2 regions of the Fodinicurvata halophila genome follow, and region 2 is predicted to be linked to the other one. Evidence: predicted binding sites of a transcription regulator. Region 2 holds the regulator's gene; the other holds the start of a gene.
The links. Region 2 encodes PhoB, which activates phosphate uptake and scavenging genes when phosphate is short. Its sites were predicted from a motif close to TNTCATAAAACTGTCA; they were not measured.

Region 1: a site for PhoB is predicted at 3,609-3,624, ahead of phnG (phosphonate C-P lyase system protein PhnG). Genes of this name have one in related genera too.

What each region holds. Positions count from the first base shown of each region.
Region 1 covers NZ_JBHSCW010000005.1:80,263-87,181, forward strand. Annotated here, with positions in the region: gene phnK (phosphonate C-P lyase system protein PhnK) at 1-357, opposite strand, end outside; gene ACFOW6_RS11040 (alpha-D-ribose 1-methylphosphonate 5-phosphate C-P-lyase PhnJ) at 354-1,280, opposite strand; gene ACFOW6_RS11045 (carbon-phosphorus lyase complex subunit PhnI) at 1,293-2,432, opposite strand; gene phnH (phosphonate C-P lyase system protein PhnH) at 2,437-3,048, opposite strand; gene phnG (phosphonate C-P lyase system protein PhnG) at 3,045-3,533, opposite strand; gene ACFOW6_RS11060 (lytic transglycosylase domain-containing protein) at 3,671-4,858, opposite strand; gene ACFOW6_RS11065 (YbaY family lipoprotein) at 5,045-5,476, opposite strand; partial or broken gene ACFOW6_RS11070 (hypothetical protein) at 6,103-6,919, shown strand, end outside.
Region 2 covers NZ_JBHSCW010000007.1:90,847-97,765, forward strand. Annotated here, with positions in the region: gene ACFOW6_RS12720 (AmpG family muropeptide MFS transporter) at 1-827, shown strand, start outside; gene ACFOW6_RS12725 (O-acetyl-ADP-ribose deacetylase) at 884-1,390, shown strand; gene ACFOW6_RS12730 (bifunctional acetate--CoA ligase family protein/GNAT family N-acetyltransferase) at 1,483-4,218, shown strand; gene phoB (phosphate regulon transcriptional regulator PhoB) at 4,248-4,940, opposite strand; gene phoU (phosphate signaling complex protein PhoU) at 4,937-5,707, opposite strand; gene pstB (phosphate ABC transporter ATP-binding protein PstB) at 5,739-6,548, opposite strand; gene pstA (phosphate ABC transporter permease PstA) at 6,589-6,919, opposite strand, start outside.

The DNA.
Region 1 (6,919 bases), on a different contig from region 2:
GGGCTCGCCGACATTGGCGCCGGCGCTGACCCCCATGCGCAGTCCGTCGCGCGGGTTCTGCTCGACGATGCCCCAGTGGCTGCGCATCAGTTGGCGCCGCGCGGCCTCGTCCAGGGCATAGAGGTCGTGCTCCAGTCCGTCGTCGCTGCGGCAGGTCACCCGCCCTTCGCTGGGCGCCAGGCGGCCCGAGAGGATCCTCAGCAGGGTCGTCTTGCCCGAGCCCGATTCCCCGGCGATGCAGAGGACCTCGCCGGGAAAGACCTCGAGCGAGATGTCGTCGCAGGCGCGCAGCGCCCCGAAGTCGTGGGTGACGCCCTCCGCCGTCAGCAGCGGAGCCTGTTCGCCATTCTGCATCATCGGTCTTCCTTTCCGCCTGTCTGACCCGGCAGTCCCGCTGGCGGGGCCTGGTGCCCGCGATGGCCGGCATCCCGGCGCTGCCCGCAGTAGTCGCTGTCGGAGCAGACGAACATGCGCGTGCCCTGGTCGTCGGTGACGATCTCGTCCAGGTAGCTGTCCCGGGCGCCGCAGAGGGCGCAGGGCTCGTCCCAGGTCTCCACGTCGAAGGGGTGGTCCTCGAAGTCCAGGCTCTTCACTTCGGTATAGGGCGGGATGGCGTAGATGCGCTTTTCCCGGCCGGCGCCGAACAGCTGGATGGCCGGGTTCCTGTCCATCTTGGGATTGTCGAACTTGGGGATCGGCGAGGGGCGTGCGATGTAGCGGCCGTTCACCTGCACCGGATAGTCATAGCTGTTGGCGATGCGGCCCCACTGGGCGATGTCCTCGTAGAGGCGCACGTGCATGATGCCGTATTCGGACAGCGCGTGCATCTTGCGCGTCTCGCTCTCGCGCGGCTCCAGCCAGCGCAGCGGCTCCGGGATCGGCACCTGGTAGACCAGGATCTGTCCTTCCTGCAGCGGCGTTTCCGGAATGCGGTGGCGGGTCTGGATCAGGCTGGCGTCCTGCGTGCGCTCGGTGGTGGCGACGTTCGCTGTGCGGGAGAAGAAGCGGCGGATGTTGACGGCGTTGGTGGTGTCGTCCGCCCCCTGGTCGATCACCTTGAGCCGGTCGTCCGGGCCCAGCACCGAGGCGGTGACCTGGATGCCGCCGGTGCCCCAGCCATAGGGCAACGGCATCTCGCGGCTGCCGAAGGGTACCTGGTGCCCCGGGATGGCCAGTGCCTTCAGGATGGACCGGCGGATCATCCGCTTGGTCTGTTCGTCCAGGTAGGCGAAGTTGTAGCCGCTGTCGGGGCGCCCTGTCTCTGCTGTGCCGTCTGCCATCGTCTTCTTTCCTTATTCCGCAGCGTCCTGCCGGTCCTGGTCCTTGGTGTGGGCCTTGTCGTGCTCCTCGCGCAAGCGGCGCACCAGGGCCAGTTCGCTCTGGAAGTCCACGTAGTGCGGCAGCTTCAGGTGCTGCAGGAAGCCCGAGGCCTCGACGTTGTCGCTGTGCGAGAGCACGAATTCCTGGTCCTGGGACGGACTGGCCGGCTCTTCGCCCAGCTCTTCGGCGCGCAGGCTGCGGTCCACCAGCGCCATGGCCATGGCCTTGCGCTCGCCCTGGCCGTAGGTCAGGCCATAGCCGTTGGTGAACTGCGGCGGCGCTTCGGCGCTGCCGGTGAACTGGGTGACCATGTGGCATTCGGTGACGTCGACCTCGCCGACCTCGATCGCGAAGCCGAGCTCTTCGGGCACGATCTCCACGGCGACATGGCCGTGGCGGATCTCGCCGGCGAAGGGATGGACGTGGCCATAGCCGCGCTGGCTGGAATAGCCCAGCGCCAGCAGGAAGCCCTCGTCGCCGCGCGCCAGGTTCTGCAAACGGATGTCGCGTCCGGCGGGCAGCGGCAGGGGCTCGCGGGTCAGGTCGCCGACCGGGCGCTGCGGATCGTCGGGAAAATCCTGCTCGATCAGGCCGTCCTGGTTCAGGATGTCCACCAGGCGCGGCATGGTTTCCGGCAGAGGCTCGGCAGGGAGCAGCGGCTCGGCCGGCGGAAGCTCCTCCTCCGGCAGGCTCTCGTCGCGGGCCAGCTCCGCCAGCGAGAAATCCAGCAGGCGGTGGCTGTAGTCGAAGGTGGGCCCCAGCACCTGGCCGCCCGGCACGTCCTTGAAGATGGCCGAGATGCGGCGCTTCAGGGTCATGCGGCTGGTGTCCAGCGGTGCCGAGACGGCCAGCCGCGGCAGCGTGGTGCGATAGGCGCGCAAGAGGAAGATCGCCTCGATCAGGTCGCCGCGCGCCTGCTTGATGGCCAGTGCGGCCAGATCACGGTCGAACAGCGCGCCCTCGCTCATCACCCGGTCGACGGCCAGCGTCATTTGCTGCTTGATCTGCTCCAGGGACAGCTCGGGCACCTCCGGATCGCCACGGCGTTCTTCGTCCAGCAGCCGCAGCGAGGCCTCGATGGCCTGTTCGCCTCCCTTGACGGCAACGTACATGGGATCAGTCCTCCAGCCGTGTGGTGCGGGGCAGGGCGGCCAGCCGCCTCCCGCAGGTGAAGAGGTAATCCAGTCCGCGCGGGAACAGCTCGCTCATGGCCCGGCGCTCTTCCAGGAAGGTCTCGGGCAGGCCCCGGGGCCAGAGCCGCACGGACTCCTTGATGCCCGGGCCGCGCCATAGCGGCCCCGTGTCCGTGTCGAAGCCCTCCACCTGGACCAGGACGGTGCTGCTGGCCTCCGGATACTCGTCGCTGCCCAGGGCGAAACGCTCCGGGGCCGGCAGGTGGGCGCTGTCGCAGACAAGCGCGAAGAGGCAGTCACGGGGGGCGGCGGTGATGTGCACGGCGCGGTGGAACCTGAGGAAGTCGGCGATGGCCGAGGTCTCCGCCGCGGCATGGTCCAGCCAGACCGGGGTGTCCAGGTCGGCCAGGGTCAGCAGGCAGGCGGCCGCCGCCGGGTTCATCGGCGCCGGGGGAGCCAGCTCGACCGGCAGGGCCAGCAGGTGGCCGGGAAAGGAGAAGGCCTCCAGGCAGCGCCGGAAACAGACCTGGGCCTCGAAGACCTCGTCGGCGAAGCCGGGCGTCATGCCCCGGTCGTGTGTCTGGGCCATGCTCATGCGCCGGCGTCTCCTGCTGTCGATTCCCGAACCATGGTGAAGAAGTCCACCTTGCTGCTTGCCGCCCGGGCCGTGATCGCCTGACGGCGTTCCTCCTGCCGGCGGGCCAACGGCTCGATCACGCTGTCCATCAGGCTGTCGCGCCGCTCGGGCTGCTGCAGCAGGGCGTCGAACAGGGCCGCCAGCTCGGCATGGCGCGGCCTGCGGCCCATGACGTAGCCGAAGCCGATGGTGCCGTCGGCCAGACGCAGGGTGCAGCGGGTCAGCGTCGCCTCGCCCAGGTTGAAGCGCTCGCCCGTACCGCCGGCGCGGCCGCGCAGCATGACGCTGCCCGTCTCGGGCCGCCGCAGCAGGCTGTAGCCGCCTTCGGGCAAGGGCTCCGGCAGATGGCGTTCCAGCTCCTCGACCGAGGCGCGGGCCAGGACACCCATCCAGCGTTGTCGCGCCCGCCGGGCCATCACATCCTCCCGGTTCGCATGTGGCATGGCGTCCCTCCAAAAGATCTAGACGACTATATGAATAGAAAGCCAAATCCTGCTTCCAAGTCAAACAGGAAAGTGTGATTCTTTGATGACAGGTGTTGGAGTGAAAAGCCGGCACGTCGGGCTTTTGAACCCCATCACTACCCGCAGATCGTCTTCGCAAAAATCTCGCTGGGGTTCCGGCCCAGGCGGGCCAGTTCGGCGCGCACACGGCAGAGATAGCGTTGCTGGTGGGCGGGGTTGTAGGAGTGGTAGTGGCGCACGGCACCCTCCCAGCTGCCGTGCTGGCGGTGGAGCTCGCTCAGGTAGCGCGCCGCGATCCCGGCGTTCTCGCGCGGATCGAGGCCGTGGGCGAACTCGCTGACGTCCTCGCCGTGCCAGTAGAGATTGACCTGCAGCGCGCCCAGGTCCACCGAGGCGAAGCCGGCCAGCAGCAGGCGGTCCAGGGCCGCCAGGGCATCGCGCCGGCTGGCGAAGCGCCAGCCGTGGCCGTTGCTGTTCAGCGACCAGGGCCAGGGATGCTTCTCGCCGCCCACCGTCGTGCCGCTTTCCACCAGGGCCAGGGCTTGCAGCAGGTCTTCGGGGATGTCGAAGGCGGCTTCCACCTCGGCGATGGCCTGCCGCGTCTGGCGCGCCAGGCGCAGGCCGACCGCCGGCGGCAGCTCGGCGGGCCGGATCGACGCGCTCTGCAGGGGCAGCAGGCGTCCGTCGGCCGGCTTGATCGCCGGCGTCGTGGGGTGCGGTGGCGGGCGCCGCCCCGTGGGGCCGGGAAAGGACAGGCGGTGAGTCCAGCCGGGCCGCGGCGCCGGCATGACTGTTCCGGCTTGCGGTCGATCACCCGGGGGGTGGAAGCGCCGGGCGCGTGGCAGGGACGGCGGTTCCAGGACCCGGGGTGGCAGGACGGTGCGGCCTGGTGAAAGGGACAGCGCAGTCTGCAGGCCGGGGGCCGTCTCGGTCGGGTCCGGCATGGCCTTCGCGCCCGGCAGCTGCGCGCGGATGGCGGCGGTGACCTGCGGCGCGGCGGCGCGTTGAGCGCGCTGCTGGCGCAAGGCACGGCTCAGTTCGCCGGCGGATGCGGGGACCGGCGGCAAGGGCTGGGTATAGACGAGACGGCCCGTCGGCTCCGGCGCGGCGTCCAGCGGTTGGTCGAGCGGAGCCCAGGCCAGCACGATCAGCAGCAGCACCGGGGTGCCGGCCAGCGCCAGGGACAGCTGGGCCAGGCTGGTCCGCAGGTCCCCGGGCAGGGCCCGCAGGCCGCGCAAGCTTTTGGTTATCTGCTGTCCGGCCCGCGCGAGACGTCCGGCGACCGGGCGTGGCTGTTCCTGCATGTCCTGCGCACGAGTCTGCTATGGCGGCCGTCCGTCCTGTGAGGGGAGCGGCGGCCCTTGATTTCCTGGCCGGTCTTATGGCCAAGGGAACCTTACCGCTCGGTTGGCAGCTGTGCAAAATTATTGCGCAAGTCCGGCCGGTCCCGCCCGCCGAGAGCCGTGGCAGGCCTTGCCGCCAGGGCCGGCTCACGGCCGGCGGCGCAGTTCCAGCTCCACCTGGCGCGGGTGGTCCAGCGTCATCACCGGCAGCGGCGCGCGGGTTTCGTAGAGGATCTCGCCGTCCTGCAGGATGCGGGCGCGCAGGATGTGCAGGCGCTGGGGGGCGAGTTCCTTGTCCGCCTTCAGTTCGAAGCTGAAGGGCGGGCTGCCCGAGACCGCCTGTTTGCTGTGGGCGACGATGGGGCCGATGATGTCGGACTTGGTCTCTTCCTGCATGAAGACCTCCAGCTCGCTGCCGGCCGGCAGGGCCTGTCGGTCGTTGGTGGTCACCTGGCCGCTGAGACTCTCGGGTGCCTCGCGGTCCCGTTCAAAAACGGTTGAGCAGGCGGACAGCAGCAGGGCGAGACAGGCCGCCAGGGCCATTGACATCAGGGAGTGGAACGCTGTTCGGGACAGCATGGCGGGCATGAACCTCCGGAACACATGGAACATAGCGTAGACAGCCTACGTGACAGCCCCACACCAGCCGGGGGCTGGCAGCGGGCGAAGGGGCCACGGGGCGCGAGTCGTCTTGTGGCTCCGAACCTGCCGCAAGGCCATGGTCGGCAAAAGTGATTTTTCTGCGGCGGGCGGCATGGGCGGGGGCGGGCTGTGACAAAAGAGGGATGCGCTGCATGACACAGCCGGACACGAAGGTGCGCCAGCGGTCCGCTGCGTATGGTGGGGCCGGCCGGGATCGCTGGTCGCGATTTGCCTCTCACGGGCCTGGCGGATACAATCTGCAAGGTTAACGTTTCCCGAAACGAGCGAATGTGAACGGTTCAGGCGTAAGGTATTAACTTTCTGTTTTAACTGTGATTCTTCAGATTTCCCGCGATCTCCCGTGTCGATGCGAGGGGAAGCGCAACCTAATCACCTCAATCAAAAGAAGAAACATATCATGATATGTCGTTAACTATCTCTTTATATTTGACCCCGCGTGACTTCTCCGAGAGGTTAGGGGGCATTCTAGTGACAATTTTCGGGTATTTCGCCTGAAGTCCATGTGGGACCCGAATGTCATCCTGTTTGGAAGGAGCCGAACGATGGTCGATCGCGTCAATGAAGATACCCGCAACGCCACCGCAGCCCAGGAGGGGCAGGAGGCGTCGATGACGGACAGTCAGGACAGCGGTACTCCGCAGTCCGGCACGCCTGAGTTCAGTGACTCCGTCGCGCAGTTGGCGCAGAACGAGCCCGAGAACACCGGAGACAACCAGGGTGACGGGGGCGAAGGCGCACCGGAGAACCCGCAGGAGCTGATCTCTCAGGCGCTGGCGGTTCTGGCCGAACTGGGTTTTGACGTCGAGGACGGCATCGATCTGGAGGATCCGGCGGTGGTCGCGGCCCTGCAGGACGCGGGCTTCAACATCGACCAGCTGGTCCTCGCGGTGGCCGAGGTGACCGGCGAGCAGATCGAACCGGCGGCCGGACCGGAAGCCGGCCCGGGCGCGGTGGCCGCAGGCGGCGGCGACCGCTTCGCCCCGACCGAGGCGGGTGACATCGGCGACGGCATCGGCATCAGCGGCCTGCTGGGGCCGCGGGATCTGACTCCCAGCCCGCTCGAAGTCGAGGGGACCGGTTTTGGGGATGCCCTGGCGCTTGATATCTCCGTCTCCGTTCAGACCGACATTGAGGGTGAAGCTGCACTGGGCCTCTACGAAGACTGGCAGCCGATCCAGGCCGAGAGCCAGGATCCCGGTGGAAGCAGCGGATTCACGGACGCTGATACCGACTTCGATACGCAGATGTACGAGACTCTGCGGACGGATGACGACTACACACCGTTCGATTCCCTCGGCAATCCCGGTGAGGACTTCCTCTTCCCGGGCAATCTGGTGTTCGATATTACGGCCGAGCCCG
Region 2 (6,919 bases):
TGATCGTGGCCGGCGCCGGTGCCCTGGCACTGAGCGACTTCATCTCCTGGTTCTGGGTCTATGCCGCCATGGGGTCCCTGGTCTTGATCGGCATGATCGGCGTGCTGATCGGCCCGGAACCGGAGGTTCCGAAGGCGGCGACGGAACCCGTGGGCAAGGCCGAGGACAATCGGATCGAACGAGCGCTGGCCTGGCTCAAGCGTGCCGTGGTCGACCCCTTCGCGGAATTTCTGACGCGACGCGGCTGGTTTGCGATCCTGCTGTTCGTCCTGCTCTATAAGTACGGCGATGCCATCGCCGCCACCATGACCAACCCCTTCTTCAACGAGGTGGGTTTCAGTGGTGTGGAGATCGGCAGCGTGACCAAGTTCTTCGGCGTCTTCGCCACGCTGTTCGGCATCTTCGTGGGAGGCATGCTGGTGGCGAAGATCGGGGTGCTGAAGGCGCTTTTCATTGGCGGCATTCTGCAGGCGGTCACCAATATCTTCTTCGCCTGGCTGGCCGTCCACGGGCCCGATCTCTGGCTTCTGGCTGTCGTGGTCGGCGTCGACAACTTCACGGGCGGCCTGGGATCGGCGGCCTTCGTGGCCTACCTGTCCAGCCTCTGCAACGTGGCCTTTACGGGCACTCAGTATGCGCTTCTGACCTCGCTGATGGCCTTCGGACGCACACTGATGTCCACCGGCAGTGGCTGGCTGGTGGACCAGATGGGCTGGGTCCTGTTCTTTATGTCCACTTCGTTGATGGCTATACCCGGTTTGCTGCTGCTCATCTGGATCAGCCGCCTCTACCCCACCGGTCAGTTGCGGCCGGCGCCGGCGGAGTAGGAGTGGCCGGCCTGCACGGCGTTTAAACAGCAACAGCAGGCTGTTAGACTTCGCACATGACGCGGAACAAGCTTGAACTCCATCAAGGCGACATCACGAAGCTTAAGGTCGATGCCATTGTCAACGCGGCCAACAACGAGTTGCGCCCAGGCGGTGGTGTCTGCGGGGCCATACACAAGGCTGCCGGTCCGGAACTTGCGGAAGCCTGCCGCGCACTGGGCGGCTGTCCGACAGGAGAGGCCCGGATCACGCCCGGCTTCGCCCTGCCGGCGTGGCACGTGATCCATACCGTCGGTCCTGTCTGGCAGGGCGGCGACAACGGGGAAGAGGCAGCCCTGGAAAACTGCTATCGAAACAGCCTGCGCCTGGCTGCCGAGAAAGGGCTGCAATCCATCGCTTTTCCGGCGATTTCCACCGGGGTTTACGGGTTCCCGGCCGACAGGGCGGCTGAGATTGCCGTTTCGAGCGTGCAGGAAGAGGTCGGGCAGGCACGGCCCAATCGGATCGTTTTCTGCGTCTTCGACGACGAATCGGCGGAAGCCTATCGCAAGCTGCTGTCATGACAATCGCGTAGGCGATAAGAGAAGGGCTTGTCCAGTTCCATGTTGCGACGCAACATGGGCTCTCCAGCTCCGAGACACAGGGAGAAATCGGTGTGACCACGCGGAATCTCGAAGCCTTCTTTCACCCGCGCAGTGTCGCCCTGGTTGGCGCCAGCGGGCGCAAGGGGTCGGTCGGACATTTCCTGGCCCGGAATCTCTTCCACAGCGGCTTCCAGGGCCCGATCATGCCGGTAAACCCCCGGCGCGACTCGATCGAGGGCGTGCTGGCCTATCCCTCCGTCTCCAGCCTGCCTCGGGTCCCGGACCTGGCGATTGTCTGCACGCCCCCAGATACGGTCCCGGACATCACCCGCGAACTTGCCGAGCAGGGCACGAAGGCGGTGGTTGTCGTCACCGCCGGCTTCGGGGAGGGAGGTCAGGAGGCGGGCCGCAGCCTGCGCCAGGCCATGCTGGATGCCGCCCGTCCCCATACTCTGCGCATCGTCGGGCCCAACTGCGTTGGCCTGCTGGCCCCGCGCCAGGGGTTGAACGCCAGCTTTGCGCACCAGGCCGCCCTGCCGGGTGACATGGCCTTCGTCACCCAGTCGGGCGCCATCGTGACGGCGATGCTGGACTGGGCAAGCGGCCGCGGCATCGGCTTTTCCCATGTGGTTTCCCTGGGTGACATGGCGGATGTGGATTTCGGCGACATGCTGGACTACCTGGCGGTCGATCCGCAGACACGCGCGGTCATGCTCTATGTCGAGGCGGTCACCGATGCACGCAAGTTCATGTCGGCCGCGCGGGCCTGTGCGCGCATCAAGCCGGTGATCGTCATCAAGGGCGGCCGCGTTGCCGAAGCGGCCAAGGCCGCAACCTCGCATACCGGCGCCCTGGCCGGCGCTGACGAAGTCTATGACGCTGCCTTCCGACGCGCCGGTGTGCTGCGCGTGTTCACGCTGGAGGAGCTGTTCGATGCGGTCCAGACGCTGGCGACATCCACACCGCTGCGGCATGGGGACCATGATCGGCTGGCCATCCTGACCAATGGCGGCGGTCTGGGTGTCCTGGCCACCGATGCTCTGATCGAGCACAAGGGTCACCTGGCAGAGCTTTCGGACGAAACGATGCAGGGCCTGGACGCGGCCCTGCCGCCCACCTGGAGTCACGGCAACCCCGTGGACATTGTCGGGGATGCAGATCCGGAACGCTACCGCAACGCAACGCAGAACCTGCTGGAGGACAAGGGCGTGGATGCCTTGCTGGTCATGCATTGTCCCGTGGCGGTGGCGGACCCCAATGCCGTGGCAGAAAGCGTCATCGAGAGCGTTCAGGCACGACCGTCCCGCAAACGCAAGCCGATCTTCACCGCCTGGCTCGGCGACCAGGCCGTGGCCAATTCACGTTCGCTCTTCGCCGAGAGCCATATTCCTACCTATGACACTCCTGAGCGGGCCGTGCGGAGCTTCATGCACTTGGTGCGCTATCGCCGCGGCCAGGAAGAGCTGATGGAGACGCCAGCCAGCCTGCCGGATGAGAAGGATCCGGACCGTGAATCCGTTCAGGCCCTGCTGGAGGAGGCCTTGGCCGAAGGCCGTGAATGGCTGAGCGAGCCTGAAGCCAAGGCCCTGCTGTCCTGCTATGGCGTTGCCACAGTGGAAACCCGCAAGGCTACTGATCCGGACGAGGCCGTGCGCCAGGCCGAGGAAATCGGCTTTCCCGTTGCCATCAAGATCCTGTCCCCGGACATCACGCACAAGAGCGATGTAGGCGGCGTGAAGCTCGACCTGGCCAACAGTGACAGGGTGCGGATTGCAGCCGAGGAAATGCTGAAACGCGTGCACCAGGCCCGGCCCGAGGCCCGGGTGGATGGCTTCAGCGTACAGGCCATGTGCCGGCGTCCCGGGGCCCAGGAGTTGATCCTGGGGCTGACCGAGGACCGGCAGTTCGGGCCCGTCATCCTGTTCGGCGAGGGCGGCACAGCAGTGGAGGTGATTCGCGACAAGGCGGTGGGCTTGCCGCCGCTGAACATGGCGCTGGCGCATTCCCTGATGGCGGAAACGCGCATCTACGATCGCCTAAAGGGATATCGCGCCCAGGAACCGGCCGACCTGGACGCCATTGCCGCGGCCCTGATGCATATCTCGCAGATCGCCGCCGAGCGCCCCGAGGTGCAGGAGATCGACATCAATCCCCTGTTGGCCGATGCCGAAGGCGTTATCGCCCTGGATGCCCGGGTACGACTGCGGCCCCGCGAAGAGGTGGACCATAGCCGGGGGCCCGCCTATCGCCTGGCCATCCGGCCCTATCCGCGCCTTCTGGAGCAATGGGGGCATCTGCTGGACGGGACCGAGGTCTTCGTGCGGCCGATCCGGCCCGAGGACGAACCGGCCTTGAGCGCTCTCTACAAGCACCTGACACCCGATGACGTGCGCATGCGCTTCTTCTCACACATGGCCGAGCTCAGCCACGAGTCGGCCGCGCGCTTCACGCAGATCGACTACAATCGTGAAATGGCCCTGGTCGCAATCTCGCCGGAGAACGCCGCCGAGCTCTGGGGCGTGGCGCGAATCGCCGCCGATCCCGAGAACGAGCGCGCGGAGTATGCCGTGGCCGTGCGTTCGGACCTGAAGGGACGGGGCCTCGGCTACCTGCTGATGCGGCGCATCCTCGACTATGCCGCCCGTCGGGGTATTCACGAGGTCTGGGGGGATGTGCTGAGTGAGAACACGCGCATGCTGGAACTGGTCAAGGATCTCGGTTTCGAACGCAGGCTGCTGGCCGAGGATCCGAACATCGTGCGGGTGAGCAAGACGCTGGGCCCCGCCGCAGCCACCGAGAAGGCGTAAGTCCGCCGCAATCGGCCGAGCTTCTGCGCTCAGTTGCCGGGGTGATCCAGGGAATACCCGGCCGAGCGCACCGTGCGGATCAGGTCGCTTTCCTCGTCCTCGTTCAGGGCCTTACGCAGGCGGCGGATATGGACATCCACGGTGCGCGGCTCGACGTAGACGTCATGGCCCCAGACGGCATCGAGCAGCTGCTCGCGACTGAAGACCCGGCCGGGATGCTGCATCAGGTGACTGAGCAGGCGAAATTCCGTGGGGCCCAGGTGGACGTTGCGCTCGCCGCGACGCACCCGGTGGGCGTTCAGGTCCACCGATATGTCGGCGAAATTCAGGGTTTCCCCCGAGCTTGCGGGAACCGCCCGCCGCAGCACGGCGCGCACCCGAGCGGTCAGCTCCGCCGGCGAGAAGGGCTTGGTGATATAGTCGTCGGCCCCGCTTTCCAGCCCGCGTACCTTGTCGGTTTCCTCGCCGCGCGCCGTCAGCAGGATGATGGGAATCTCCCGGGTTTCGCGATCGCGGCGCAGCTGGCGACAGACCTGTAGGCCGGACACCAGCGGAAGCATCCAGTCCAGCAGGATCAGGTCGGGCTTCTCCTCCTGGGCCAGGACCAGGGCCTCCTCGCCGTCGCGTGCCTCGAGCAGGCGGAAGCCTTCGCGTTCCAGATTGTACCGCAACAGGGTGACCAGCGCCGCTTCATCCTCGACGATCAGGATGACAGGCTTCATTTTTGTTCATCTCCGTTGTTGGATTCCTTGCGGGGCCCCTTGCCCTCTTCCGGCGGTTCGACAACCGCGAAGCTGGAGGTGTCGCCCTTGGGACGATCGATCATGAGCTGGTTGCCGGTGGCCATGAAGTAGACGATCTCGGCGATATTGGTTGCGTGGTCTCCGATACGCTCGATGTTCTTGGCAATGAACAGCAGATGGGTTCCGGCCGTGATGCTGCGCGGATCCTCCATCATGTAGGTCAGGGTCTCGCGGAACAGGCTGGTGTACATCTCGTCGATTTCCTGGTCGCTCTCCCAGACGTTCAGCGCCATGTTGGCATCGCGCTTGGCGTAGGCATCCAGCACCCGCTTGATGTTGCCCTGGACCAGTTTGGCCATGCGCGGCAGGGAGCGTACGGGGTCCAGCGGCTGCTGCTGGTGCAGGGCCACGGCCCGCTTGGCCACGTTGGCCGCGTAGTCGCCGATACGCTCCAGGTCGCTGGCCACCTTGAGAGCCGAGATCACCATGCGCAGGTCGGAGGCCACCGGCTGGCGCAGGGCCAGCATCCGCACGGTGTAGGCATCGAGCTCGTGCTCGATCTCGTCGATCTTCTCGTCGTTGCGGATGGTGCGGGTGGCCAGCTCCTGGTCGTTGCGCACCAGACTGTCCACGGCGTCGGCCAGCTGGGTTTCCGCCAGACCGCCCATGCGGGCGATCAGTTCCTTCAAGTGTTCCAGTTCCTCGTCGTAGGACCGGATGATGTGGTCGCCTTGTTCTGAAGTCATCGTAACTCTCCGCGGGTGAGGCCTCCGGACATCAGCCGAAACGGCCGGTGATGTAGTCCTGGGTTTTCTCGTCGCCGGGGTTTGTGAAGATCTGCTCGGTCGCGCCGACCTCCACCAGGTTGCCAAGATGGAAGAAGGCGGTGCGGCCCGAGACGCGTGCAGCCTGCTGCATGTTATGGGTGACGATCACGATGGTGTAGCTTTGCTTGATCTCGTCGATCAGCTCCTCGATCAGGGCGGTGGCGATGGGGTCCAGGGCCGAGCAGGGCTCGTCCATCAGGATCACTTCCGGATTGACCGCGATGGCGCGGGCGATGCACAGGCGCTGTTGCTGGCCGCCCGACAGGCCGGTGCCGGGTTCGTCCAGCCGGTCGTGCACCTCGTTCCACAGGCCGGCACGGCGCAGGCTGGTCTCGACGATCTGCCGCAGCTCCTCCTTGTCGCGCGTGAAGCCGTGGATGCGCGGCCCGTAGGCCACGTTGTCGAAGATCGACTTGGGGAAGGGATTGGGTTTCTGGAAGACCATACCCACACGGGCGCGCAGCTGGACGGGATCGATGGAGCGCTCGTAGATGTTCTGGCCGTCCAGCGTGATCTCGCCGCTGACCCGGCAGATGTCGATGGTGTCGTTCATCCGGTTCAGGCAGCGCAGGAAGGTCGACTTCCCGCAGCCCGAAGGCCCGATCAATGCCAGGACCTCGTTGCGATAGACATCCAGGTTCACGCCGTGCAGGGCCTCGGTGTCGCCGTAGCTGACCCGCACGTCGCGCGCACGCATCTTGGTTTCAGCGCTGTTTTCAGTCGCCATAAGCTCTTCCGCCGTCTTGCTCTCGAAGTTCATGATCGCTTCTTTCGTCCGCCCCTGTTGTCCGTTCGCTCCGTTACCAGCGTTTCTCGAAACGCTTGCGCAGGAAGATTGCTGTCGCATTCATCAGGATCAGGAAGCCGAGCAGCACCATGATACCTGCCGAGGTGCGCTCGACAAAACCACGCTCGGAACTGTCGGCCCAGATGTAGATCTGTGAGGGCAGTGCCGTGGCGGGACTGAAGATGGAGTCCGGCGCCGTGGTGATGAAGGCGTTCATGCCGATCATCAGCAGCGGGGCCGTTTCCCCCAGCGCCTGGGCCAGGCCGATGATGGAGCCGGTCAGGATGCCCGGCAGGGCCAGTGGCAGCACGTGATGGAAGACCATCTGCATCTTGGAGGCGCCC